Regions from separate parts of the Micromonospora sp. NPDC049497 genome, predicted to be linked through region 1. Evidence: riboswitches for the same ligand, from Rfam matches in the RefSeq annotation. Region 1 holds a riboswitch; each other region holds the start of a gene.
The links. A riboswitch is a leader RNA that binds a small molecule or an ion and turns the genes downstream of it on or off. The one in region 1 is predicted to bind cyclic di-AMP.
Positions count from the first base shown of each region.

Region 2: it holds a riboswitch for cyclic di-AMP, as region 1 does, so the genes downstream of both, ACIBR0_RS04000 (coiled-coil domain-containing protein) here and ACIBR0_RS17565 (transglycosylase family protein) in region 1, are expected to answer to the same signal.
Region 3: it holds a riboswitch for cyclic di-AMP, as region 1 does, so the genes downstream of both, ACIBR0_RS23065 (coiled-coil domain-containing protein) here and ACIBR0_RS17565 (transglycosylase family protein) in region 1, are expected to answer to the same signal.
Region 4: it holds a riboswitch for cyclic di-AMP, as region 1 does, so the genes downstream of both, ACIBR0_RS20945 (C39 family peptidase) here and ACIBR0_RS17565 (transglycosylase family protein) in region 1, are expected to answer to the same signal.

Region 1 is NZ_JBITMC010000012.1:1,179-5,322, reverse strand. Features, by position in the region: gene htpG (molecular chaperone HtpG) at 1-662, opposite strand, end outside; gene ACIBR0_RS17565 (transglycosylase family protein) at 771-1,412, opposite strand; cyclic di-AMP (ydaO/yuaA leader) riboswitch at 1,412-1,584, opposite strand; gene ACIBR0_RS17560 (ATP-binding protein) at 1,917-4,144, shown strand, end outside.
Region 2 is NZ_JBITMC010000002.1:160,780-164,923, reverse strand. Features, by position in the region: gene ACIBR0_RS04010 (HelD family protein) at 1-548, shown strand, start outside; gene ACIBR0_RS04005 (cation diffusion facilitator family transporter) at 639-1,559, shown strand; cyclic di-AMP (ydaO/yuaA leader) riboswitch at 1,710-1,841, shown strand; gene ACIBR0_RS04000 (coiled-coil domain-containing protein) at 1,846-2,907, shown strand; gene ACIBR0_RS03995 (SRPBCC family protein) at 2,984-3,442, opposite strand; gene ACIBR0_RS03990 (1-phosphofructokinase family hexose kinase) at 3,626-4,144, shown strand, end outside.
Region 3 is NZ_JBITMC010000019.1:18,454-22,597, reverse strand. Features, by position in the region: gene ACIBR0_RS23080 (hypothetical protein) at 1-270, opposite strand, end outside; gene ACIBR0_RS23075 (hypothetical protein) at 422-622, shown strand; gene ACIBR0_RS23070 (YibE/F family protein) at 645-1,994, shown strand; cyclic di-AMP (ydaO/yuaA leader) riboswitch at 2,161-2,291, shown strand; gene ACIBR0_RS23065 (coiled-coil domain-containing protein) at 2,296-3,309, shown strand; gene ACIBR0_RS23060 (carbonic anhydrase) at 3,372-4,061, opposite strand.
Region 4 is NZ_JBITMC010000015.1:144,062-148,205, reverse strand. Features, by position in the region: gene ACIBR0_RS20950 (hypothetical protein) at 11-757, shown strand; cyclic di-AMP (ydaO/yuaA leader) riboswitch at 1,086-1,228, shown strand; gene ACIBR0_RS20945 (C39 family peptidase) at 1,454-2,302, shown strand; gene ACIBR0_RS20940 (alpha/beta fold hydrolase) at 2,413-3,156, shown strand; gene ACIBR0_RS20935 (CDP-glycerol glycerophosphotransferase family protein) at 3,236-4,144, opposite strand, start outside.

The DNA.
Region 1 (4,144 bases):
ATCCGGATCGGCCAGGCGATGAAGTCGGAGTACCGCTTGACGATCTCCCGCAGCGTCCACTCGGCGGTGTAGTCGTGCAGGTTGTCCTCGGTGTCGACCGGCTTCAGGTGCAGGGTGACCGAGGTGCCCTGGGGTGCGTCCTGGACCCCCTCGACGGTGTAGGTGCCCTCGCCGGTCGACTCCCAGCGGGTGCCGCCGCTCTCCCCCGCCCGGCGGGTGACCAGTTCGACCCGGTCGGCGACCATGAACGCGGCGTAGAAGCCGACACCGAACTGGCCGATCAACTCCTGCGACGTACCGGCGTCGGAGGACTCGCGCAGCGTCCGCAGCAGCTCGGCGGTGCCCGACTTGGCGATCGTGCCGATCACCTGGACCACCTCGTCCCGCGACATCCCGATGCCGTTGTCCCGGACGGTGAGGGTCCGCGCGTCCCGGTCGACCTCGATCGCGATGTGCAGGTCGGTGGTGTCGACGTCGAGGTCCTTGTCCACCAGGGACGCCAGCCGCACCTTGTCCAGCGCGTCGGAGGCGTTCGAGATCAGCTCGCGCAGGAAGACGTCCTTGTTCGAGTAGATCGAGTGGACCATCAGCTGGAGCAGCTGACGTGCCTCGGCCTGGAACTCCAACGTCTCGGTCCGGTTGCTCACACCGTGTCCTTTCATGCTCGACGACCACGAGAAGGTTCGCGGAAAGGATACGAGCCGTCGCGGACGGCGATGCGACGACGCCCGGCCGGTGGTGCCGGCCGGGCGTCGTGAATGGGGTACGCGTCAGAGACTGAGCCGCTGACCCGGGAAGATCAGGCCCGGGTCGCCGCCGACGACGCGCTCGTTGCGCTCGTACAGCGCACGCCAGCCACCGTCGACGCCGTGCGAGGTGGCGATCTTGGCGAGGGTGTCGCCCGGCTCGACCACGTGGGTCTCGCCGCTGCCCGACGGTGTGGTGTTCCGCGTCGAGCGCTCGTTGCCGGAGTCGCGCTTCGTCGTGCCGGAGTCGCGCTTCGTCTCCGAGGACCGCTCGGTCTTCTTCGGGGTGTACGCCTTGGTGGAGCCGCCCCGCTTGCCGCAGGTCGGCCAGGCGCCGATGCCCTGGCCGTCGAGCACCCGCTCGGCCACCGCGATCTGCTCGCCGCGGCTGGCCAGGTCGGCCCGCTTGGCGTACCTGAGGCCGCCGTAGCCCTCCCAGGTGCTCTGGGCGAACTGCAGGCCGCCGTAGTAGCCGTTGCCGGTGTTGATGCTCCAGTTGCCGCTGGACTCGCACTGGGCGATCGCGTCCCAGTTGACGCTGTCGGCCTGTGCCGGCGCGGCCGGGCCGAAGATCGCGACCGCGCCGGCCACGGCGCCGACGGCGAGGGTGCCGACGGCGGTACGACGGGCGGTGCGACGGTGCCGGGCCTGGTAGTCAGATGCCATCGATGTGTCCTCCACGCCTGCGAGGTCAGCTGTCGGGTTCGGGCCGAGGAGCCCGGCCGCCGAGGGCGGCTTCACCCCGAGGTGACGTGCACCGAGGAACGTGTGGGTCCCCCGCTCCGTGCCTGGGTGACGGGTTCCGACGGCCGGCGGCAGGATTAGGCGTTACCGACCGTGGTGTTCGCGTCGCGAACACGCTCGACGTTAGGGGCGCTTCGCGTCGATTGCCCACTTCTCGTGAACTTCCTCACCGCGCAGCGCGGGAGCACCGGCCGCCGACTTGCGCCCCGTCCGCACCTGTGGTCGCGCCAGCTTTCCCCGATGGTGACCTGTGGCGGGGACCACAGGTGGTGTGGAGACGGGTGCGTGTGGGTACAGACGATCTCCGGGGTGGCGGCGGATTCGCGAGCGTGCCCAGGTGCCAGGATGTGGGCAGCTAACGCCAGCAAGGGGTGGTGGGCCCCGGAACGGGGCTGCGATGGGACTCGGTCGAGGGTGACGCAACGGGTGGGTGACCTCTTCGTAGGCGGTGGGGACACCGGACGGCTGATGGCACGGCTCGACTGGTCCTCGACGCCCCTCGGCCCGGTCGAGCGCTGGCCCCAGAGCCTGCGCGCCGCCGTGCGGATGGTGCTGTCGTCCCGGTACCCGATGCTGCTGCTGTGGGGAACGGAGTTCACCCAGCTCTACAACGACGCCTACTCGGCACTGATCGGGGACAAACACCCCAGCGCCCTCGGTGGCGACGTGCGGGTCACCCTCGCCGAGGGCTGGGACGTGCTGGCCCCGCTGATCGACGAGGCGATGACGACCGGGGTGGCCAGCTGGGTGCCGGCCCTCCAACTGCTGCTCGACCGCTCCGGCTACCGCGAGGAGGCGTACTTCAGCGTCTCGCACGCGCCCGCCCGCGACGACGACGGCCGTACGGTCGGGGTGCTCACCGTGTGCAGCGAGGTGACCGAGCAGGTGGTCGGCGAGCGCCGGCTGCGTCTGCTGCGGGACCTGACGGTTGGCGGGGACGGACGCACCGTGGACGTGGCCGGCACCTGTCACCGGCTGGCCGAGGCCGTCGGCGGGTACGCGCTGGACGTCCCGTTCGCCGCGATCTACCTGCGTGACGGCGGCGTGCTGCGGCGGGCGGCGTGCGTCGGCGGGGACGTGGTGGCCGCGGCGCTTCCGGAGAGCGTGCCGACGGGCGAGGGGCGGGCCTGGGGCCTGCGGGAGGGGGCGGCGGGCACGGCCACCGAGGTCACCGGCGTCGCCGACCGGCTCACCCTTGCCGGCGGCCCCTGGGGGGACCCGGTCGGTTCGGCCCTGGCCCTGCCCCTGCCGTCCGCCGAGGCGGACCAGCCGCTGGGGGTGCTGCTCGTCGGAGTGAGCCCGAGCCGCGGGCTGGACGAGGCGTACCGGTCCTTCTTCCACCTGCTGGCGCAGCAGGTGGCGGTCGCGGTCCGCAACGCGTCGGCGTACGAGGAGGAGCGGCGGCGCGCCGAGGCGCTGGCCGAGCTGGACCGCGTGAAGACGACCTTCTTCACCAACGTCAGCCACGAGTTCCGTACCCCGCTGACCCTCATGCTCGGTCCGCTGGCCGACGCCCTCAACGATCCGGAGCATCCGCTGCCGGCCGCGCAGCGGGAACGGGTGGACACCGCGTGGCGTAACGCCACCCGGCTGTTGACGCTGGTCAACAACCTCCTCACGTTCTCCAGCCTGGAGGCCGGCGGGGCGCGCAGCGAGGCTCGCGAGATCGACCTGCCGGGCCTGACCGCCGAACTGGCCAGCGTCTTCCGGGCCGCCATCGAGCGGGCCGGTCTGCGGCTGGAGGTGGAGTGCCCGCCGCTGCCCCGCCCGCTCGCCGTCGATCCGGTCAACTGGGAACGCATCGTCACGAACCTGCTGTCCAACGCCTTGAAGTACACGTTCGTCGGCCGGATCCGGGTGGCGGTGGAGGCCGACGACGAGGAGGTCCGGCTGGTCGTCGCCGACACGGGGATCGGCATCGCCCCGGAGGACCTGCCCCGCCTGTTCGAACGGTTCCACCGGGTGCAGGGCGCCCGCTCCCGCAGCCACGAGGGCACCGGCATCGGCCTGGCCCTGGTACGGGAACTTGCCCGCCTGGAGGGTGGCGACGTGCGGGTGGAGAGCCGGGTGGGGACGGGGGCCACGTTCACCGTGGCGCTGCCCTGGGCGGCGGTCGGTCGGGACGCGCCGTCCGCGACCGACGAGCCGGCCCGGGGCCGGACCGCCCGGGCCGCCGTGCAGGAGGCGGCCGGCTGGTTGACCGACGCGGCGTCGGCATCGGCGACCGCCTCCGCGTACGAGGCGCACGGGGCCCGGATCCTGGTCGCCGACGACAACGCCGACATGCGCGCGTACCTGGCCCGCCTGCTCGCCGGACAGGGCTGGCGGGTGGAGACCGTCGGCGACGGGCGCGCCGCCCTCGCCGCGATTTACCGGGACCGGCCGGACCTGGTGCTGACCGACGTCATGATGCCCGACGTCGACGGCTTCGAGCTGGTCCGCCGGCTGCGCGACGAGCCGTCGACCCGGGCCCTGCCGATCATGCTGCTCTCCGCCCGCGCCGGCGGCGACGCCAGCGTCGCGGGCCTGGACCTGGGCGCCGACGACTACATCGTCAAGCCCTTCGCCACCGCGGAGCTGATCGCCCGGGTGCGGGCCGTTCTGCACGGTGCCCGCGCACGGGCGCGGCAGTCGGACGCCGACGGCACGCCCAC
Region 2 (4,144 bases), on a different contig from region 1:
CGTGGACGGTGGTCGGGGACCCGGCGCAGACCGCCTGGACCGGCGACCCGCAGGAGCTGACCCGGGCGCGGGACCAGGCGCTGGGCCGGCGTCGTCGGCACCAGTTCACCCTCACCACCAACTACCGGAACTCCGCGGAGATCTTCGCGGTGGCGGCGGCCGAGATCCGCCGGCTCTACCCCGACCTTCCGCTGCCGGTCGCGGTGCGGTCGACCGGCGTGGACCCGGTGCAGCTGGTGGTGCCGGCGTCGGAGCTGGAGACCACCGTCGTCGAGGCGGCCACCGCCCTGCTCGCGGAGGTGGAGGGGACCGTCGGCGTGGTCACGCCGGTGCCGCGCCGCGACGAGGTCGCGGGCTGGCTGGGCGGCCTGGGGGGACCACGACTCCAGGTGGTGACCAGCCTGGAGGCCAAGGGCATGGAGTACGACGGGGTCGCGCTGGTCGCGCCGGGCGAGATCCGGGCCGATCCGGGCTCGGGTGTACGGACCCTCTACGTCGCCCTGTCCCGGGCCACCCAGCGGCTGACCACGGTCGAGCCGACCGGCTGATCCGGGACGTCGACAGACCGACTTCAGTTGCACACATTGCGATGTGAGCATAGATTTGACGTGGGTCCGGACTGCGACGGAGGTTTCGGCGTGGGCGCAGGGCACGACCACCACCATGGTTCGATCGCGAACGCCGCATACCGCCACCGAGGGCGACTCTGGGCCGCTTTCGCGCTGCTCGGCGCGCTGATGGCGGTCGAGGCCGTGACGGCCCTCCGCACCGGCTCGCTGGCGCTGCTCAGCGACGCCGGGCACATGTTCACCGACGTGCTCGGCATCGGCATGGCCCTGGCCGCGATCACCGCCACCCGGCGGAGCACCTCCGACCCGCAGCGCACCTTCGGCCTGTACCGGCTGGAGGTGCTGGCCGCCCTGGCCAACGCCGTGCTGCTCTCCGGCGTGGCGGTCTACGTGGTGGTCGAGGCGGTACGCCGGTTCGGCGACCCCCCGGAGGTGTCCGCCGGCCCGATGCTGGTGGTGGCCGTGCTCGGCCTGCTCGCGAACCTCGTCGCCTTCGGCCTGCTGCGCCCCGGCGCCAAGGAGAACATCAACCTTCAGGGGGCGTACCTGGAGGTCCTCGGCGACCTGCTCGGCTCACTCGGGGTGATCGGGGCGGCCCTGCTGATCTCCGTCACCGACTGGTGGTGGGCCGACCCGCTGGTCGCGGTCGCGATCGGTGTGTTCATCCTGCCCCGCACGTGGCGACTGGGCCGGGCCGCGCTGCGAATCCTGGTCCAGGCCGCCCCGGAGCACCTCCAGGTCACCGCCGTGCACGACCGGCTGGCCGCCGTGCCCGGCGTCGCCGAGGTGCACGACCTCCACGTCTGGACCCTCACGTCGGGCATGGACGTGGCCTCGGCGCACCTCACCACGACCCCCGACGCCGAGGTCGGCGCCGTGCTGACGGCGGCCCGGACGGCGTTGCGGGAGGACTTCCGGATCGACCACGCCACGTTGCAGATCGAGCCCGGGGCGACTCCCGGGGCCTGCGGGACAGTCGAGTGGTGTTGAGCATCTCCTTAATTCAGAGTGTGTAAAGTGCGCTTATGCCGGTTTTGTCGGTAAGGACGTGCGCACCATGCGTCACCACCGCTGCAAGCGTCCCACCAGCACCGGTAGGCTCTGATCCGGCCTCCGCCAGGCGGCACCCACCGGTGCCGGCGGTGGCCGCCGCCTAATCGCCTGCCACGGCGAACCGGGGAACCGCGTTCCTGGGGTGCATCCGCGTCAGCGGTAGGGATCTTCCGTCCCGAACCCGTCAGCTAACCCGGTCGGCGGCTGACGGAAGGACACCTGCATGCCAACACCCGTACGACGACGCGCCGCCCGGACAGCGGCCCTGATCGCCGCGACGCTCGCCGTCGCCCTGGGCGGCACACCGGTCCCCGCCGGCGCCGCCCCCGCCCCGACCGCCGCCCTCGCCGCCCCCGGGGACGATGTGGAGGGCGGCACCCCCGCCCTGCGGGCCCAGCTCGAAGCGGCCAGCAAGGGCTACCTCGACGCCAAGCGGGCCCTGGACACCTCACTCCGGCGGCAGCAGCAGCTCGCCGCCGAGGTGAAGAAGAACGAGACCGAGCTGGCCGAGCGCAGCCAGCAGGTCGGGGACCTCGCCGGTCTCGCGTACCGCACCGGTCGGCTCAGCGCCGCTTCCGCCCTGCTCAACAGCAGCTCCCCGGACGGCTTCATGGACCGCGCCGCCGCGCTGGACCAGGTCGCCGCCAACGAGGACCGGGCGCTGCGCCAGCTCCAGGAGGCCCGCGACAAGGCCGCCCAGGCCAAGCTGGCCGTGGAGGTCGAGATCCGGGAGCAGACCAAGCAGCAGACGGTGATGGCCAAGCGCAAGCAGCAGGCGGAGAAGGCCCTCACCGTGGCGAACGAGCGGGCGTCCAGCCCGCCGACCAGCAGCGGCAGCCGCACCGCCAGCGCGACGGCGAAGCCGGCACCGCGCAACCCCGACGGCTCCTGGCCGACCGAGTCGTGCAGCGTGAACGACCCGACCCCGGCGGACGGCTGCATCACGCCGCGCACCCTGCACGCGCTCAACCAGGCCAAGGCGGCCGGCTTCACCCGGTACGTCTCCTGTTACCGGCCCGGCGGCTCGGGTGAGCACCCGAAGGGTCGCGCCTGCGACTTCGCCGCCCAGCAGGACGGTTTCGGTGGCGACGCCAGCGGTGGGGACCGGACGTACGGCAACAACCTCGCCGCGTTCTACGTCAACAACGCGGACCGGCTCGCCGTGCTCTACGTGATCTGGTACCGGCAGATCTGGCTGCCCAGCAGCGGGTGGAAGTCGTACAGCGGGGCCAACGGCGACCCCTCCAGCGACCACACCAACCACGTGCACCTGTCGGTCTACTGACCGGCGCCGACGGCCCCCGGTGGACGCCTCGCGGCAGCCCACCGGGGGCCGTCGCGTACGCCCACCGGACGGTCGCTCAGGTCGACGGCGGGCGCTGGTCGAGGGCGGCGCCCAGCCGGCTGGCCAGGGCCAGGTGAGCGGCGCGCGCCTGCGCGAAGGCGTAGCCGAACAACGGCGCCGGAGCGGTGAGGACGATCTCCACCTCGATCCGCAGGACGCCGTCCGGCTCGGCCCGCAGCCGCGTGTGGTTGCGCACCGTCGTCGCGGGTCGCTGCCGGGCCACCGTGACCACCTCGTCCGGGTCGGCGACCAGGACGTCGGCCCGGTAGGTGAGCGGGAGGCGCAGGGGCCCGACGGTGAGCCGGTCGGTGATCGCGTAGCTGGCCCGGGCGCCGGGCCGGGTCCGGATCCGACGGACCCGGACGATCAACGGATGCAGGTCGGCCTGCCGCTGCGGGTCGGCCAGCAGCGCGACGGCCTCGGCCGGCGTGCAGCGGGCCTGGACGGTGTAGGTGAAGGACTCACGCCTCGGCACGCCGTCTCCCCACCGTCGCCTCGTCGCCCGATCCTCGCCTACGACCGCTGTGCTGGCAACGCCCCGCCCGACACCCGCCGGACGACCGATGTTCGCCGGCCGTGGTGACTACGGTCAGGTCGGGGGGAATCACGGATGGCATCCAGAGCTGCGGAGGGCGGGACCGATGAGCGGGTACGAGCGATGAGCGGGCACGTGATGGTCTTCGCGCCGACACCCCGGCTGACGGTGACCGTCGACCAGCCCAGCGACGCCCCGGAGCTGCACCTGCATCCCGGCGGGCAGGGCGTGTGGCAGGCGCGGATGATCATGTCCCTGGGCGTGGACGTCGTGCTCTGCACCGCCCTCGGCGGCGAGATCGGCCAGGTGCTGGAGCCCCTCCTGGTCGGCGAGGGCGCCGACCTCAAGGTGGTGGTCCGCGAGACGGGCAGCGGCGGGTACGTGCACGACCGGCGCGACGGCACCCGGCGGGAGGTCGTGGACGTGCCGGGCCAGCCGCTGAGCCGGCACGAGCTGGACGAGCTCTACAACCTCGCGCTCGGCGAGGGCCTGCGCGCGCCGGTCAGCGTGCTCAGCGGACCGAACGAGCCGGCGCTGGTCCCCGCCGAGCTGTACCAGCGCTTCGCCGCCGACCTCGGCGCCAACGGCAGCCGGGTGGTGGTCGACCTGTCCGGCGAGCACCTGACCGCCGTGCTGGACAGC
Region 3 (4,144 bases), on a different contig from region 1:
TAGCCGGAGATTTCCCGCGGCGACGAGCCGGGGATTCCCCGCGGCGACGAGCCGGACGTCCCCCGCGGCGTCGTGGTCGCCGACCGTTCCGCTGGGGGGCGGCGCGCCCTCGTGCGCCGACGCGCCGTCGTGCGCGGGGGCGACAGGCTCGTGCCCGGCGGCGTGCGTCCCGTGGCCGAGCGTGTGCATGACGGCCAGGCCGAACAGGGTGGCGACGACCAGGAGCAGCCGGGTCCACCGCCCGGCCGCCACGTCTGCCGTCGTCCGCACACGACTACGCTAGCGTGCCGACCGCCCAGCGGGGCTGCGGCGTTAACAGGGGGCCCTTCCTCTACCGCAGGCGTTAACGGGGGGCCCTTCCTTACCCGACACCGGGCCTCGCGAGCGGCGTCGGAGGGTGGCGGTGGCTACGATTCGGCCGATGGCTCTCCGGCTCCCGCACCACCCGACCCGCGCCCGCAGCCGGTCGGCGACCTCGCCGACCGCCCGTGGTCGGGGCCACCCGGACCGGACCGTCGCGGTACGTGGCCGAACCGACACGGGAGGGTCATCTCCCCGGTTCGCGGTGACCGCCGTGGTCGGAACCCTGAACCGACCGGCCCGCTGGCACGTACCCGCCTGAGGATTCGTTGGGAGACACGCACATGGGCGCCGACCACACCCGTCCCGCTCCGTCCACCCCGCCCGGGGTGCGGCGGATCCTCGTCGCGACGGTGGTCCCCCTCTTCGTCGCGACCATGGTCGCCGCCCTGGTGCTCTGGCCCCGCAACGCCCCCGAGACCGACCAGGGCACGGAGCCGCCCCGCTACCACGGCACCGTGACGAGAGTCGTGAGCGAAGCCTGCCCGCCGCGACCCGACACCCCGGAGGGGCCACCGGGCGCCACGGACGGGCCGTGCGGCCGCGTGACCGTACGCGTCGACGAGGGGCCGGACGCCGGGCAGCAGGTGGAGACGCCGATCCCCGTCGGGCCGGGCGCACCGACGGTGGCGGCGGGCGACGAGATCATCCTGGTGGAGCTGCTCGATCCGGCCGACCCGACGGTCAGCAGCTACAACATCGCGGAGCACCAGCGGGGCGCACCGCTGGTCTGGCTCGTGGCCCTCTTCGCCGCCGCGATCGTCGCGTTCGGGCGGTGGCGCGGGCTGGCCGCGCTCGCCGGCCTCGCGGCGAGCTTCGCCATCCTGCTCACCTTCGTGCTGCCCGGGATCAGCGCCGGGCAGTCGCCGCTGCTCGTCGCGGTCGTCGGCGCCGCGTTGATCATGTTCGTGGTGCTGTACCTGACCCACGGGGTGACCGCGCAGACGTCCGTGGCGGTGCTCGGGACGCTCGGCAGCCTGGTGCTGACCGGCGTGCTCGGCACGCTCGCCACCGCCGCCACCCATCTGACCGGGTACGGCAGCGAGGACGCCACCACGCTGTCGATGTACCAGGCCGACGTCGACCTGCACGGGCTGCTGCTGGCCGGCATCATCATCGGCTCGCTCGGCGTGCTCGACGACGTCACGGTCACCCAGGCCGCCACGGTCACCGAACTGGCGCACGCCAACCCCGGGCTGACCCGGTTGCAGCTCTACCGGGCGGCGACCCGGGTCGGCCGCGCGCACATCGCCTCCACGGTGAACACGATCGTGCTGGCGTACGCGGGCGCCTCCCTGCCCGTGCTGCTCCTGCTCACCGCCGACTCGCGGGCGGTGACCCAGATCCTCACCAGTGAGTTCCTGGCCCAGGAGATCGTCCGCAGCGCGGTCGCCACCCTGGGTCTGATCGCCGCGGTGCCGCTCACCACCGCGCTGGCGGCCGTGGTCACCACGGCCGGCCGGCGGGGCGGTACGGCCACCGCCGGCGACACACCGCCCGACCCGCCGCTCCCCCGGGCGGCGGTACGGGCGGAGGCGCTGGAGGCGCTGAGCGCCCCCCGCGCGACGGACACCTCCCCCGCCACCCCCGGCAGGTGGCCCGACCGAGACAGGAGCACGGACACCGCATGGTGAAACTGCGTAGCGTGATCACGCGGCCCCACCCGCCTGATAGTCGCGTCACTGGTCATCGACTTTGGCTTCGAAATAGCTCGTTTGGTCGGCTACCAGACGTAGATCCCCAGGACGACTGTCGGGTAACCTCGCTGCCGGTCACCGCCGAAGGCGCGCAGCGGCGCCTGCGGTGCCGCCGCCCAATCGCCGCGAGGCGAACCGGGGACCCAGGTACCTGGGGTGAATCCGCGAATGCGGTAGGGGCCACTTCCGCCCCGAACCCGTCAGCTAACCCGGTCGGCGGTCGACGGAAGGGAACACTGTGACGGCACCCCTACGCCGCTGGTTGACACCTGTGGTGGCCGTGCTCGCCGCGCTGGCCGTGTTCGTCGGGCCCCTCCCGGCGTCCGCCGCACCGGCACCCCCGAAGCCCTCGGGCCACGACAGCCAGCCGACGTTGCTCAACGACGTCATCGAGGCCAAGAACCGCGACTTCGTGAAGGCCGAGGCGGCCCTGAAGAAGTCGCAGAAGCGCCAACAGGAGCTGGAGCTGGAGGTCAGCCGGCTCCAGCGCGAGCTGAACGCGCTCGCGCCGCAGGTCAACGAGATCGCGGCCCAGTCGTACCGGAGCGGACGGATCGGCGCCGTGTCGATGCTGCTGGAGGCCCGGACCCCGGACTCCTTCGTGCAGCGCGCGGGCGCCCTGGACGAGCTGAACATGGTCAACGCCAAGCAGCTCGCCGAGGTCAACGCGGCCAAGGCCCGCGTGCAACAGGCGAAGCTGGCGGTCGACACCGAGGTCCGGGACCAGCAGCGCCTGAGGAACAACATCAACCGGGATCGGGCCGCGGCCGAGAAGGCCCTCGACCTGGTCGGTGGCACCGGCCTCACCGGCGGACTGGTGAACGCCACGTCACCGGTCGCCCGGGTCGCACCGGGCCGGACGGCGGACGGCGACTGGCGGCCCGAGTCGTGCAGCCAGCCCGACCCCACGACCTCCGGCTGCGTCACGCCCCGGACGCTGCACATGTACAAGGAGGTCAGGCGGGCCAAATTCACCCGGTTCGTCGGCTGCTACCGGTCCGGTGGGCCGTACGAGCATCCCAAGGGCCGCGCCTGCGACTGGTCGCTCCAGAACAGCGGCTTCCGGTCCTGGTACAACAACGACACCCGGATGTACGGCAACAACCTGACCGCCTTCCTGGTCCGGAACGCCGACCGGCTCGGCATCTACTACGTCATCTGGAACCGACAGATCTGGTTCCCGGCGACCGGGTGGAAGTCGTACAGCGGTCCCTCGAACCACACCGACCACGTCCACGTGTCGCTGCTCTGACGGCGACCCGGACAGCGTGTCGAAGGGCCGCCCCGACCGGGGGCGGCCCTTCGTCGTAGCGGTCAGGCGGCGGTCACGGCGGCCGGCACGTCGACCGACGCGACCGGCGGGCCGCCCGCGGACATCTCGGCCACCGTGCGGACCTCACCGGCGGTGAGCCGGTACGACATGCCGACCACCGCGCAGCGGCCGGCGTCGACCTCGGCGGCGAGCGCGTCGGAGCTGGCCAGCATCGCCTCGACGGTCTGCGCGATGTGGATGTCGACGATCCCGTCGACGTCCCACACGCCCTGGGCCTCCGCCCGGCGCACGCTCGGCACGACGGCGTCCACCATCGCACCCAGGTGCCCGGCGGGTGACGTGCCGGTCCTGGCGGCCTCGCACGCTGCCTGCACCGCACCACAGGAGTCGTGCCCGAGCACCACCACCAGCGGCGTACGCAGGACGGTCACCGCGTACTCGACGCTCCCCAGCACCTCGGATCCGAGGGTGTGCCCGGCGGTGCGTACGACGAAGAGGTCACCGAGGCCGCGGTCGAAGATGATCTCGGCGGCGAGCCGCGAGTCGGAGCAGCCGACGACCACCGCGAACGGGTGTTGCCCGTCGGCGACCGCCGCGCGGTGACCGGCGTCCTGGTTGGGATGGCGGGGCGCGCCGGTGACGAAGCGCCGGTTGCCGGCCTGGAGTTCCGCGAGTGCCTGCCGTGGGGTTCTCGGGCCCGGTGGGACGCCGGGCGGTTCGACGCGACTCATTCGCTCACCTCGTGCTCACGAGACGGACCTGGTCGGACCCCGGCCGACGGTGGACGCGGGCCGCCTCCACCGTCACACGCACG
Region 4 (4,144 bases), on a different contig from region 1:
GTTGCCGGCCATGACCATCGTCCTGAACGAGTTCCTCCTCGACGTGCCCCGCGCCACCGCCATCTGGTCGGTGCTGCTCGTCCTCGCCCTGACCGTGCTCACCGTGCTCGTCGCCCGTCCCGAGCGCGAGCAGCCCACCGACGACCCGCCCGCCCCGCCCGTCGAGGACCTGGCCGACCTGCGCCGGTACGCCGACGAGGTGGCGGTGGCCGCGGCCGGCGCCGCGCAGACCGCCCGGCGGCGCCGCGAGGCGTGGCTGGCCGTACAGGAGGAGGTGGACCGGGCCTGGACGGCGTACGACGAGGCGGAGACCGCCGCCCGCCGCTTCGTCGGCACCGGGGCGCTGCCCAGCCCCCGCACGCCCCGCACCCCGGCCGAGTACGCGACCCGGGAGCGCTGGCTGCACCAGACGGCGATGGCCGCCCACTGGCGGGGTGACCTGTCCGCCCGCCAGCTCAGTGACGTCTTCGGCCACCGGCACGGCTGGAACCCGCGCCGGCACCCCGTGGAGCAGGAGGTGGTGCTGGCTCGGGCGGTACGGGACGGGAAGCTGGCCGCGTACCGGGCCGCAGCCGGGCGGGAACAGGCCGCGTGGCGGGACGCCGAGGTGGCCGCCGAGGCGGCGCGTACGCTCGCCGCCGAGGCGTACGCGGCGGCGGCCCGGTTGCGTCCGGGGCGGGTGCCGGCGGCCCGGGAGGTGGCGCCGGCGCCACGGCCGGTGGCCGCCGCGCGGTGGCGGCCGGCCCGCGTGGGCTGAGCAGCGGCCTGCGTTCCGCGCTCCGGCGCTCCGGCGCGATTTTGTCCCGCTTTTTCGGTGAGGCCGGTCACACGTTTCCGGAACGGGGCATCCGACTCAGCCCGGTCGATTGCTCCCGGCGGTTCGGGGGCGATCACGCACGCTCGTCCCGTTGTCCCCTTCAGGGGTGTTCCCGCGACCCCCGTCCCATTGAGTCTCGTCAGTGCATAACTGCCGTAAAATTGCTGACGCAAAACAGGTTTACGCAGGTGGGAGCGGCTTGGCAGGGCGGTGACCGGCCAGTAGTGTCGGCGCGTCCGGTGCGGTTCCCGATCGCAAGGAGCGACGCCGCGCCGACCCGCTCAATCGTGATGATCACGAACCGGGGACCCAGTGCACGTTGGGGTGAATCCGCGGGCCCACGGCCCGCGGTAGGGCGTACTTCCCGCCCGAATCCGTCAGCTAACCCGGTAGGCGGCACCGGAAGGAGTTGCACTCGTGCAGCACGCACCCACCCCCTGGTTGTTCCGCCGTCTCCACGGCGCCGCGGTGTCCGTGCTCGCCCGGCCGGTGGCCGCGAGCTGACCCACCGCGCTGCCCGGTAGTCCCGGGCGCCCTCTCCAGAAGTGGTCCACCGCCGCGCCGACGTCGTCCGCGCGGAGGGCCCGTCGCTGTCCTGCGCGGCGGGGACCCGGTGTGCCGCTCGCCCCCGAGCCCGTGGAGGAACACGTGAAGCACCACCTCAAGCGACAGCTCCGACGACTGGCCTCCGAGCGCCCGTACCAGGTGGCCGCCGCGTCGGCCGCCGCGCTCGTCCTGGCCTCCGGCGGCGCCCTGTTGACCGGCGGCGACGACGCCCCGGCCGCCGCGCAGACCCCGGTCGGCGTGGCGGAGCTGCGCGGCGACACCACCGTCGCGTCGCGCGGCGAGGCCCGGACCGCCGCGGCCCCGTCCAGCGCCGCTCCGGCCAGTGCGGCTCCGGCGTCCCCGAGCGCCGCCGCCAGCACCGCCGCGCCGAACCCGGATCTGACCCGCAAGCCGGAGCCGCCGAAGGCGCCGACGCGCAAGATCCTGAAGTACGACTACGAGGCGCAGACCACCTACTTCAACTGCGGTCCGGCCGCCGTCCGGAACGCCCTGAGCGCCACCGGCATCGCCCGCACCCAGGACCAGCTCGCCGGCCCGCTCGGCACCACCGAGATGGGCACGAACTCGGCCGAGGACACCACCCGCGTCCTCAACGCCGTCGTCAAGGGCGACCCGTACCGCACCCGGATGATCCCGGGCGGCGCGGCCACCCCGGCGCAGATGGACCGGCTCCAGGCCGACGTGGTCGCCGCCATCGCCGACGGCCGTGGCGTCGTGGTCAACGTGGCGGGCACCGCCACCGACACCGAGGGCGGCTGGCACTCGTTCCCCGGCGGCCACTACATCGCCGTGGTCGGCTACTCCGACGACGGCCGCCTCGTGCGCATCGCCGACTCGGCCGACCCGGCGACCCCGGCGTACTGGATGACCGCCATCGACCTGGCGAACTGGGCCGCCACCCGCGGATACTCCGCCTGACCGACGCGCTCCACCGCGGGCGTCGACCTCCGAGCAGGGGGTCGGCGCCCGTTGTCGTACCGGCGTCGCGGCTCTCGCCCGGGCGGTCCGGCCGGTGGCAGACTGCGCGCATGGTCGATGAATCGGGTGACCGGGACGGGCGTCCCGTCCTGCTGCTTCTGCACGGCATGGGCGCCACCGGGGAGGTGTGGCTGCCCTCGGCGCCGCTGCTGGAACGCCGCTGGGCGGGGCGCTGGCTGGCACCGGACCTCGCCGGTCACGGCTGGTCGCCGCCGCTGCCGGCGTACTCGTTCACGGGGCTGGCCGACCGGCTGGCCGGGAGTCTCGCCCCGACCGACCGGCTCGTGGTGCTGGGGCACTCCCTCGGCGGCGTGGTCGGCCTGGCGCTGGCCGCGCGGACGGCGGGGCTGCCGGTGGAGGCGGTCGTCGGGTTGGGCATCAAGGCGGTCTGGTCACCCGGGGAGCTGGCGAAGGCCGGTGACCTGGCGGCGCGGCCCGTGACCTGGTTCGCCGGCCGGGACGAGGCCGCCCGTCGCTACCTGCGGGTCTCCGGCCTGGCCGGACTCCTCGCACCCGACCATCCCCTGGTCGAGGCGGGTCTGCGGCAGGTCGACGGGCGGTGGCGGCTGGCGATGGACCCGGCCGCGTTCGCCTCGGGAGAGCCCGACCTGGCGGCACTGCTGGCCGCTACCGACGTGCCGGTGGTGCTGGCCCGGGGCGAGAACGACCCGTTGGTCTCCGACGCGCAGCTCAAGGAGTTCGGCGTCCCGGTCGCCACGCTGCCCGGCCTCGGGCACAACGCCCACGTCGAGGACCCCGAGGCCGTCCTCGCCCTCGTCGACCCGTACCGCTGACGTCCGCCGACGGCCGGACGGGGCCGGGACGGAGGCACCTTTACAACGGTGAGAACTTGTAAAGAATTTTCCGCCGGATTCAGGCCGTCGGGGAGAGCGGCGCGGTGTCCGCGGCGCGCGGCGCGGGCACCGCCGCGCCGCCGTCGATCTCGCGACGCGCGGCCGCGAGGAAACCCTCGGCGTACGTCTCGACGGGGAAGTCGCCGAGGTACCGGGTCCGGGTGGCCCACCGGGTCGCCGCGAGCGGATCCGTGTCCAGCAGCCGGTCGAGGACGTTGTCCACGTTGGACATGTCCCGGCGCAGCACGTAGCCCGACCCGGCGAGGGGGAACTCCGCCACGAACTCCTCGCCGCCGCCCACCATGTCGGTCACCGCGTACGGCTTGCCGGAGTAGAGGTAGTCGGAGATGACCCCGGAGACGTCGGAGACCAGCGCGTCGGAGCGGTTCACGCACTCGACCAGGGTGAGGTCCCGGCTCGCGGCGGCGCCGAAGACGTGCGGCCGGCCGGTGCGCGCCCGGTCCGCCGCCAGCAGCTCGGTCAGCCGGCCGAGCTGCCGTGCCGAGGCCGGGTTCTGCGTGGTGTACGGGTGCGCCCGCAGGATCACCGTCGCGCCCCGGTCCAGCAGCCGCCGCAGCAGCGTCTCGGCCACCGGCAGGGAGCAGTAGTTGGTGTCCGCGTGGTGCCCCGTCCAGGTGGGGGTGTAGAGCACCGTCGGGTGGGCGCGGTCCGGCACCGGCTCGGCGCGTACCTCGATCTTCTCGACCTGGGGGCGACCGACCACCACGAACTTCTCCGCGGGGATCTCCACGCCGGCGCGGGCGTACCGGTCGACGGCGGCCCGACCCGCGACGAAGATCCTGTCGAAGATGGCCGAGACCGGGTTGGCGCTGGGGGCCTTGTCGCTGTCACCGTGGTGCAGCTGCACGTGGGTGAGGTGGGTGAAGCGGATGCAGTGCGCGTTCTTCGCGCCGTGGTTGACGTAGAA